DNA from 3 places in the Modestobacter sp. VKM Ac-2978 genome. Region 3 is predicted to be linked to each of the others. Evidence: riboswitches for the same ligand, from Rfam matches in the RefSeq annotation. Region 3 holds a riboswitch; each other region holds the start of a gene.
The links. Region 3 has a riboswitch for thiamine pyrophosphate ahead of O2W53_RS15910 (purine-cytosine permease family protein). Riboswitches for the same ligand answer to the same signal wherever they lie in the genome.

Region 1: linked by a shared signal. The riboswitch ahead of thiM (hydroxyethylthiazole kinase) and the one ahead of O2W53_RS15910 (purine-cytosine permease family protein) in region 3 are both predicted to bind thiamine pyrophosphate.
Region 2: linked by a shared signal. The riboswitch ahead of O2W53_RS14725 (alcohol dehydrogenase catalytic domain-containing protein) and the one ahead of O2W53_RS15910 (purine-cytosine permease family protein) in region 3 are both predicted to bind thiamine pyrophosphate.

Annotation. Positions count from the first base shown of each region.
Region 1 covers NZ_JAPVBP010000006.1:261,832-265,093, forward strand. Annotated here, with positions in the region: gene thiD (bifunctional hydroxymethylpyrimidine kinase/phosphomethylpyrimidine kinase) at 1-357, opposite strand, end outside; gene thiE (thiamine phosphate synthase) at 354-1,019, opposite strand; gene thiM (hydroxyethylthiazole kinase) at 1,016-1,810, opposite strand; TPP riboswitch at 1,804-1,897, opposite strand; gene O2W53_RS16500 (hypothetical protein) at 2,001-2,561, shown strand; gene O2W53_RS16505 (LamG-like jellyroll fold domain-containing protein) at 2,558-3,262, shown strand, end outside.
Region 2 covers NZ_JAPVBP010000005.1:335,626-338,887, reverse strand. Annotated here, with positions in the region: gene O2W53_RS14735 (SDR family NAD(P)-dependent oxidoreductase) at 64-849, opposite strand; gene O2W53_RS14730 (hypothetical protein) at 1,008-1,232, shown strand; TPP riboswitch at 1,237-1,346, shown strand; gene O2W53_RS14725 (alcohol dehydrogenase catalytic domain-containing protein) at 1,337-2,347, shown strand; gene O2W53_RS14720 (MFS transporter) at 2,392-3,262, shown strand, end outside.
Region 3 covers NZ_JAPVBP010000006.1:141,591-144,852, reverse strand. Annotated here, with positions in the region: gene thiE (thiamine phosphate synthase) at 1-393, opposite strand, end outside; gene O2W53_RS15910 (purine-cytosine permease family protein) at 390-1,733, opposite strand; TPP riboswitch at 1,724-1,834, opposite strand; gene O2W53_RS15905 (TenA family transcriptional regulator) at 1,879-2,502, shown strand; gene O2W53_RS15900 (TenA family protein) at 2,499-3,128, shown strand; gene O2W53_RS15895 (ABC transporter ATP-binding protein) at 3,128-3,262, shown strand, end outside.

The sequences.
Region 1 (3,262 bases), 120 kb from region 3:
CTCCGAGATCAGCCGGTCGCCGCTGGTCGCCACCATCACCGGGTCGCAGACCACGGGGCCGCCCGGGCGGTCGGCCAGCGCGGCGGCGACCGTCCGCACGACGTCCGCGGTGCCGAGCATGCCGAGCTTGGTGGCGTGCACGGTCACGTCGTCCAGCAGGGTGGCCAGCTGCGCGCCGACGAACTCGGCCGGCACCTGGTGCACCCCGGTGACGCCGCGGGTGTTCTGCGCGGTGAGTGCGGTGAGCACCGCGGTGCCGTAGACGCCGAGCGCGCTGAAGGTCTTCAGGTCGGCCTGGATGCCGGCGCCGCCGCTGGGGTCGCTGCCGGCCACGGTCAGGGCCACTGCTGCGGTCATCGGGCCACCAGCTCCCCGGCCATCGCGGCGCGCAGCGTACGGGCGGCGGCCGCCGGGTCGGTGGCGGCGCAGATGTCGGAGACCACGCAGATGCCGTCGACCCCGGTGCCGGCCACCGCAGCGGCCGTGGCGGCGGAGATGCCGCCGATGGCCACCGACAGCAGGCCCCCGGCGCGGGCCCGGGTGGCCAGCGCGCGGGTGCCCGGGAGCTCCAGGGCGGCGCCGGCGTCCGGCTTGGTCGGCGTCGACCAGACCGGGCTGAGCCCGACCAGGTCGGCGGTGCCGGGCGGGAGGGCGAGCACGTCGTCGAGCTCGGCCGCGCTGCCGACGGAGACGCCGATCAGGGCGTCGGGCCCCAGCAGCGTCCGGACGTCGGCGGCCGGCAGGTCGTCCTGGCCCAGGTGCACGCCGTCGGCCCCGGTGAGCAGGGCGACGTCGACGGCGTCGTTGACGAAGAGCCGGACGTGCGGGGTCGGCCGGAGCACCTCCTGCACCGCGCGGGTGAGGGCCAGCAGGTCGCGGCGGCCGGCGGTCTTGTCCCGCACCTGGACGGCGGTCACCCCACCGGAGACGGCGGCGGCGACCACCTCGGGCACCGACCGGGGCGCGCAGAGCAGCGTGTCGGTGACCAGGTAGAGCCGGGGGTCGAAGCCGGCCCTCATGCGCTGCGGACGTCGGCGCGGGCGAGCGCGTCGCCGTCGACCGCGTCCAGCGCGTCCAGCCACAGCGCGGCGAAGGTGCCGGGCCCGGCGGCGAGCCCAGCGGCGGCCTCGGCGGCCAGCGCCACGTGCGCGTGGGCGGCGACCACGGCGATGAGCGGGTCACCGGTGGTGGCGGCGTAGGCGGCGACGATGCCGCCGAGCGCGCAGCCGGCGCCGGTGGTGCGGGTGAGCAGCGGGGAGCCGCCCCCCACCCGGACGACCCGGTCCCCGTCGGTGACGACGTCGACCGGACCGCTGACCGCGACGACGCCACCGGTCCGGCGGGCCAGCTCCTGCGCCGTCTCCAGCGCCGCCTCCGGGGAGTCGGTGCTCTCCACGCCACGGCCGCCCTTGCCCGCGCCGGCCAGGGCCAGCACCTCCGAGGCGTTGCCCCGGACGACGGTCGGGCGCAGCTCCACCAGGTCGGCGGCGAGCTCGGTGCGGAAGGTGAGCCCGCCGACGGCCACCGGGTCCAGCACCCACGGGGTGCCCACCTCGCCGGCGGTGCGGGCGGCGAGCCGCATCGCCTCGGCGGTGCGCTGCTGCACCGTGCCCACGTTGACCAGCACAGCGGAGGCGACAGCGGCGAACTCACCGGCCTCGGCCGGGTCGTCGACCATGGCCGGTGCAGCGCCGATCGCCAGCAGCGCGTTGGCGGTGATCGTCTGCACGACCGTGTTGGTCAGGCAGTGCACCAGGGGTGCGGAGTCGCGCAAGGCCGTGCCGGCAGCGCGCAGATCGATGGCGTCCATCGCCGTGACATCCCTTCGCCAGTACCAACTGGAGCAGGTTCGACGGGTGTGCTCTCAGTCCCCGGTGGGACACCCCGTGTCAGCTCCCGACGCTAACACCGCCCTGCTCACCCGGGAGGGTGACGGGGGAGCTCAACGTCCGGTCCGGTCCCGCCGATGGAACGGGGTGAGGTCTCATCGTGCGCGCCGGGTGCGCCTCGGCACGGCTGTCTCGGCCGGCACGGCGCTGGTGCTGGCCGCAGCCCTCGTGTGGCACGGCGCCTACGCCGGGTTCAGCGACACCACCGTCAGCCGGCCGTTGCCCACCGTGAGCACCGGCACGCTCACTCTGACCGACGACGACTCCGCCGTCCGGATGTTCACCGCCACGGGGCTGCGGCCCAGGGCCACAGCCACCAGGTGCATCGCCGTCGCGGCCGCCGGGTCGCCGGCGACCGTCCGCTTGTACGGCACCGGCCGGAGCAGCACCAACGGGCTGGCGGGTCAGCTCGACCTCACCATCGCCGTGGGGACGGGAGGCGGCAGCGGCAGCTGCACCGGCTTCCAGCCCTCCGCCACGGCCTACACCGGCACCCTCGCCGCATTCCCCACCGACGGCTGGACCGTCGGCGTGGGCAGCTGGACCAGCTCCGGGGCAGCGCCGACCAGCCGGGTCTATCAGATCGGCTACACGCTGCGGGCGAGCGCACCCGCCAGCACTCAGAACGGCACCGCGACGCTCAGCCTCGTCTGGGAGGCACGCACCCGATGACCGCCACCCGCGTCGCCGCCTGGCGCCGCAGCACGTCCGCGCTGGTGGTCAGCAGCCTCGCCCGGGCGCTGCTCGGCACCGTGGCGCTGCTGCTGCTCGCCTCCGTCGCGCCGACCGTGGTCGGCTGGCAGACCACCGTCGTCCTGTCCGGGTCGATGGCACCCGGCGTCTCCCCCGGGGACGTCGCCGTCGTCCGGCCGGTGCCCGCCGCGGAGCTCGCCGTCGGTGACGTGCTCCTCGTCGACGACCCCGACTCCCCCGGCCTGTTGCGCCTACACCGGCTGGTCGCCGTCGAGGACGGCGGCCTGCGCCTGCAGGGCGACGCCAACCCCACCCCTGACCCGCAGCTCGTCGACCCGTCCGCCGTGCACGGCGTCGGGGCGCTCCGGCTGCCCGGTCTGGGCCTACCGGTGCTGTGGGCCGCCGAGGGCCGGGCGCTCCCCCTCGCCGGCGGTGCGGCCCTGCTCGCACTCGTCGTCGCGCTCGCGCTGGCCCACCGCACGCCCGAGGACGGCGAGGAGCCGGCGACGGGGAACCCGTGGCGGGCCGCCCGGGCCGCCGTCCCCGCGGTCGCCGTCGGCCTCGCCGCCCTGCTCGGCGCCCTGCCCGGACTCTCGGTGGCGGGCGCCGTCTTCACCGCGACCACCGCGAACGACGCCAACTCCTGGGCCTCGGCCCGCTACTACACCTGCACCTCCGCC
Region 2 (3,262 bases), on a different contig from region 3:
GCGTCGCCCGGAACGCCGACGACGCCCCTGCCGGCGGACCGGGAGGGGCGTCGTCGGAGCAGGTCAGTCGCGCGGCTTGGCCATCGCCTCGTGCGCGGAGGACTTGAGCGAGTCGGGGAGCAGCTTGTTCGCCGCGCCCTGCACCTTCGTCTTCAGCGAGGCGGCGAGCACCTTCTCCTCCCCGGCCATCAGCGCCTCGAAGCCCTGCGCGGCGACCTCGGCCGGGTCGTCCTTGGGGCCCTGGCCGATGGCGGTGTCGTCCAGGTCGGCCCGGGAGAAGAACTCGGTGTCCGTGGGGCCGGGCATCAGCGCGGTGATCGTGACGGCGGAGTCCTTGAGCTCCTGCTGCACGGCCTCGGTCAGCGACTGGACGAAGGACTTCGAGGCGTTGTAGACCGGCTGGTAGGCGCCGGGCATGGTCGCCGCGATCGAGGAGGTCACCAGCACCCGGCCCGCGTTGCGACCGGTCATCTGCACGAGCACCAGCTTCAACAGCGCGGCGGTGGAGACCACGTTGAGCTGCATGACCTCCAGGTCATCGGCCCAGTCGGTGTCGACGAACGCACCGCCGCGGCCGACGCCGGCGTTCAGCGCGGCGGCGTCCAGCGGGCGGCCGAGGCCCTGCACCCGGGTCCACAGCTGCTCGATCCCGTCGGGGGTGCGCAGGTCGGCCTGGACGGCGGTCACCTCGGCGCCCTCGGCGCGCAGCTTCGCGGCCGCCGTGTCGATCGTCGGGTCCTCGGCGTCGATCACCAGGTCGAAACCGTGCTGGGCGAACTGCTTGGCGAGCTCGTACCCGATCCCGCTGGAGGCACCGGTGACGAGGGCGAGGGGCTTGGTGTCGGTCATGCACCTCGCCCTACCCGCCCCCATGGCCGGGTTCACCCCCCGCGACCGCCTTTCCGGCCGCGGGGGCTGGTGGCCGCACCCGGGGTCAGGGAGTGCGGCCGGACCGACCCTGGCACCCCCTCCTGACAGTTCCCTGTGCACCGGCTCAGACTCGGCCCATGACCGAGGACGCGAGGCCGGCCGGGGACGCCGGCGTGATCTGTTCGGCGAAGGGCTGCCGGGAGCCGGCGACCGTCGTCCTGGTGTGGAACAACCCGAAGGTGCACACCCCCGACCGGGAGAAGACCTGGACGGCGTGCGAGGCGCACCGCGAGCAGCTCTCCCACCACCTGGCGATCCGGTCGTTCCTGCGCCGCGTCGAGCCGGTTCCCCCGCTGCGGTAGCTTCAGCGGCGCACACGGGAGCCCGGGCGCGGGCTGAGAAGGCGGACGACCACCGCCGACCGTCCACACCTGATCCGGTTCATGCCGGCGGAGGGAGCTGCTCGATGCTCGCTGCTCGATTCCACGCACCCGGTCGACCCCTGGCCCTGGACGACGTCCCGGTGCCCGAACCCGCCCCCGACGAGGTGCGGGTGCGGGTGCGCGCGGCCGGGGTCTGCGGCACCGAGCTGCACTTCACCGACGGCCTGTACGCGCCGTCCCGGACGCCGATGACGCTGGGCCACGAGGCCGCCGGCACGGTCGACGCGGTCGGGTCGGCGGTCACCGGCTGGGCCGAGGGCGACCGGGTCGCCGTCTACTACTACCTGTTCTGCGGCAGCTGCCGCTGGTGCCTGCGCGGCCGGCAGAACCTGTGCCTCACCCCGCGCGGCGTGCTCGCCTTCGCCGCGGACGGCGCCTTCGCCGAGCAGCTGGTCGTGCCGGCGCACTGCCTGGTCCGGCTGCCCGACGAGCTGCCGTTCGAGGCTGCCGCACCGCTGTGCTGCGCCGGCACCACCGCGGTGCACGCGCTCACCGAGGCCGCGGTCGAGCCCGGTGACGTGGTCGTCGTGCTCGGCGCCGGCGGCGTGGGGCTGGCCGCGGTGCAGGAGGCCCGGCGACGCGGCGGCGTGGTCGTGGCCGTCAGCCGGGACGACGCCCGCAGGTCGGCTGCCCGGTCCGCCGGGGCGGTGGCCGCGGTCGCCCCCGCCGAACTCGCCGACACCGTGGCCCGACTGTCCGGCGGGCAGGGCGCCGACGTCGTCGTGGAGCTCGCCGGCGTCACGGCGACGCTGGAGCTGGCGACGGCGGTGCTCGGTCGCCGCGGCCGGCTGGTGCTGGTCGGCTACAGCGCCGACGCCCTGACGGTGAGCCCGCTGGCGCTGGTGGTCGCCGAGCAACGGGTCATCGCCAGCGTGGGCAACACGCTGGCCGAGCTGGAGCAGGCGGTGTCCCTGGCCGCGGCCGGGCAGCTGGCGCCACCGGTGGCCGGCACGCTGCCGCTGACCCAGGTGAACGAGGCGCTGGACCGGCTGCGCGCCGGGGACGTCGCAGGGCGGCTCGTGCTCATCCCCTGACGCCCCGCAGCGGCGTGCCGGGCCGCGTGTGAGGATCGGCGCTCGTGCGACATCGCAGCAAGGACGCCCCGCTCCCCCGCGAGGTCGGTGTCCTGGCGATCGTCGCCTTCGTCGTCGCCCTCGGCTTCGGCATCGTCGCCCCGGCGATCCCGCTGTTCGTCCGCGACTACGGGGTCGGCACCACCGCCGTCGGGTTCGCCGTCAGCGCGTTCGCCTTCTTCCGGTTCATCTCCGCCTTCGCCGGGGGCTCCCTGGTCGAGCGGATCGGCGAGCGCGCCGTGCTCGCCGCCGGGCTGGCGATCGTCGCGGTCGCCACCGCCGCGGCCGCCCTGGCCGGCAACTTCCCGCTCTTCGTCGCCCTGCGCGCCGCCGGCGGGATCGGCAGCGCGATGTTCACCGTGGCCGCCCTCTCGCTGCTGCTGCGCACGGCTCCAGCGGCCCAGCGCGGCCGGGCCGCGGCCACCTACCAGGGCGGTTTCATCCTCGGCGGCATCGCCGGCCCGGCGGTCGGCGGGTTCCTCGCCGAGGTCTCCCCGCGGCTGCCGTTCTTCGTCTACGGCGGCTTCCTGCTGGTCGCGGGGGTGGTCGCGCTGGTCCTGCTGCGCCCGGCCGCGCTGCCCCCGGTCGCCGAGGCGGCGGCCGACCCGGATCCCGCCGCCGACCCGGCCCCCGCCGCTGACCAGGTGCGCGGCGGCGGCCCCTCGGCCGTGGCCGTGCCCCCCGCGGGCGCCGACGGTGGCGGGCTGCGCGCGGCGCTGCGGTCCCGGGCCTACGTCGCGGCGCTGGTCGCCAACCTGGGCGTGGGCTGGGTGCTGTTCGGCGTCCGCAACTCCCTGGTGCCGCTGTACGTGACCGAGGAGCTGGGCAAGACGGTGGCCTGGGCCGGCGCCGGGCTGCTGGCCGGGTCGGTGGCGC
Region 3 (3,262 bases):
GAAGGCCGGACCGACGCCCAGGTAGTCCGCCCCCTCGGCCACCAGCTGCCGGGCCAGCTCGGGGTCGCGCGCCGTGCCGCCGAGGAGGTGCCCCGGCCCGGCGACCCGCCGGGCGGCGGCGAGCGGGAGGTCACCGGCGCCCAGGTGCGTCCCGTCGGCGCCGACGGCGAGGGCGACGTCCACCCGGTCGTTGACGAGGCAGGTGGTGCCCGCCGGCCGGCAGAGCTCGACCACGGCCCGGGCGAAGTCGTACAGCACCCGGTCGCTGCAGCCCTTCGCCCGCACCTGCACCACCGGCGCACCGGCGGCCACCGCGGCGGCGATCGCGGCCAGCGCGGCCGGTCCGCCGTCCGCGTCGGTGAGCACGTGCAGCCGGCCCAGCGGGGAGGTCATGCCCGTTGCCGCCCGCGGCGGGCGCCGAGCAGCGCGATCACCGCGGTGAGGGACGCCGCCACGGCCAGGCTGATCAGCGAGGCCGACCAGCCGTTGGCCGGGTCGATGCCCAGGTCGGTCTGGCGTGCGGTCCACCAGGCGGTCCAGCCGGCGCCGACGCCGGAGAAGAAGGTCGGCAGGGTCAGCTGGTAGGCGACGAACCCGGCCAGCCACGGCAGCAGGTAGACCAGCCGGGCCGGAGCGGTGTCCGAGGTGTCCCACCGGCCGGGGGCGCTCAGTGCGTAGGCGACCAGGAAGACGCCGATCAGCGGCACGAAGACCGCGCCGATCAGGAAGAGGAACGGCTCGTAGGCCACGATGTCGAAGCTCAGCGCGAGCAGGGTGGCGGTGGCACCGACGCCCAGCGCGAGCAGCCGGCGGTCCAGCCGGGCCACCACGTTCTGCGCCGACACGGCCGTGGAGTAGACGTTCGCGAACGCCTCGTCGAGCTCGACCGTGATGAGCACCAGCACCGCCAGCGCCCCCAGCGGCACGGCGAGCAGCGCGTCGATGACGTCCAGCCCCGAGCTGCCGTAGGCCGCCAGCGCCAGCACGCCGAGGCTGAACATCGCGACGGTGGCCAGGCCGTAGCCCAGGGCGGTGCTGGTCCCGGCGACCCGGCCGCTGCGCACGTGCCGGGTGTAGTCGGCAGCGAGGGGGAACCAGGAGATCGGCAGGGCGATCACGATGTCGGTCGCCGTCCAGAACGACGCGGCGCCGCCGCTGTCCAGCGCCGCCCGCGGCTCGGACAGCACCTCGACGAACAGGTAGGCGATCGCGGCCAGCGCGGCCCACACCGCGTAGCGGGACAGCACCTTGACCACGCCGAGGGGGCGCAGCGCCATGGCGGTGGCCAGTACGCCGGCGACCAGCACGAACGGCCAGCGCGGCGCGTCCAGCACCCGGGACGCGGCCTCGGCGATGATCACGATCTCGAAGGTGGCCCAGCCGATGCACTGCACCAGGTTCAGCGCGGTGGGCAGGTAGGACGCCCGCCGGCCGAGCAGGCCGCGCAGCAGCACCATCGCTGGCACCCCCTCGCGGGCGCCGGCCGCGGCGGCCAGCCCCAGCAGCGAGGCGCCGATCACCGCGCCGACGACGATCGCGCCGATCGTGACCGACAGCGGCCGCCCGGGCAGGACGACGTAGACGGCGGCCACCGGCAGCAGCAGGCTGATGCCCAGGTTGCCCCACAGGCCCGCGGACTCGCGGAAGCCCAGCGTGCGGGCCGGTGGCTCGGTGAGGGTGAGGGGTGCGTCCGCCCCGGACGTGGTCGTGCCGACGGTTCCAGATGTGCTCATCACGGGCTCCCTACGCCGGCATTACCCGGTCAGGTTCCAGCGGTCGGCGGCGCGTCAGCCGCCCTCTCAGCCCGGTCCTCCGAGCTCCCGCACATGGCTCGACGCCATGACGGGGCCACCATAGCCACCTCGTAGAGTCCGCGCCGTGCCGGTCGCCGAGCTGCTGCAACGCCATCCCGAGATCTGGCGCGGGGCCACCGCGCACCCGTTCCTCACCGCGGTGCGCGACGGGTCGCTGCCCGCCGGGGCCTTCGACACCTGGCTGGTGCAGGACGCACGCTTCGTCGCCGACCTGCTGCGCTTCCAGGCGCGGTTGCTGGCCCGCGCACCGCGGCCTGCGCAGGCGGTCCTGGCCGGGGGCCTGGTCGCGCTGGTCGAGGAGCTGGCCTGGTTCGAGGAGCAGGCGGCCGCCCGCGGCCTGGACCTCACCGCCCCCGCGCTGCCCGCCACCGCGGCCTACGCCGAGCTGCTGCAGCGACTGGACGCCGCCGAGGTGCCGGTCGCGCTGACGGCGCTGTGGACCATCGAGCGCACCTACCTCGACACCTGGACCACCGCGCTGCCCGGGGCCCCGGTCTACCGGGAGTTCGTCGAGCACTGGACCGTGCCGGGCTTCGCCGGCTACGTCGCCGGCCTGGAGGCGGCGGCCGATGCGGTCGGCGGGGGCAGGGACGCGGTCTTCCTCGACGTCGTCGCCGCCGAGGTGGCCTTCTGGGGCATGGCACTCGGGGACGGGGCACTCAGCGATCCGGCGGTGCAGGCGCCGTGAGCGTGGCCGCCGGGCTCTGGGCCGAGAACGCCGACCTCGCCGCCGTCGCGCTGGCGCACCCGTTCGTGCAGGGCATCGCCGACGGGAGCCTGCCGACCGACCGGTTCGCCGGCTACGTCGCCCAGGACGCGTTCTTCCTCGAGTCCTTCGCCCGCGCCTACGCCCTCGGCGCCGCGTACAGCCCCGACCGGGCCGGCCTGGACGTCTTCGTCGACCTGCTCGCCGGCGTCCGCGAGGAGCTGCGGCTGCACGAGGGCTACGCGGCGCGCTGGGGCATCGACCTGGCCGTGGTCGAGCCGCTGCCGGCCACGCTGGCCTACACCGAGTTCCTGCTCGCCACGGCGGCCCTGGGCGGGGGAGGGCTGACCTGTGCGGCCATGACGCCGTGCATGCGGCTGTACGCCCACCTCGGGCAGTCGCTGGCCGGCCGGCCCGCCACCCCGTACACCGAGTGGGTCACCACCTACGCCGACCCGGCCTTCGAGGAGCTGGCGGCCACGCTGGAGCGGCTGCTGGACGACACAGCGGCCGACACCCCCGCGGTGCGGCGCGCCTACCGCCGGGCCATGGAGCTGGAGATCGGCTTCTTCGACGCCGCGTGGCGCGGTGGTGCGGGGCCCGGCTGATGGTCCTGCTGGCCGCCGAGCAGCTGTCGGTCGGCTACGGCGACCAGCCGGTGTGCGCCCCGGTGACGGTGTCGGTCGCGCCCGGGACGGCGGTCGCACTGGTCGGCCCGAACGGCGCGGGGAAGTCCACCGTG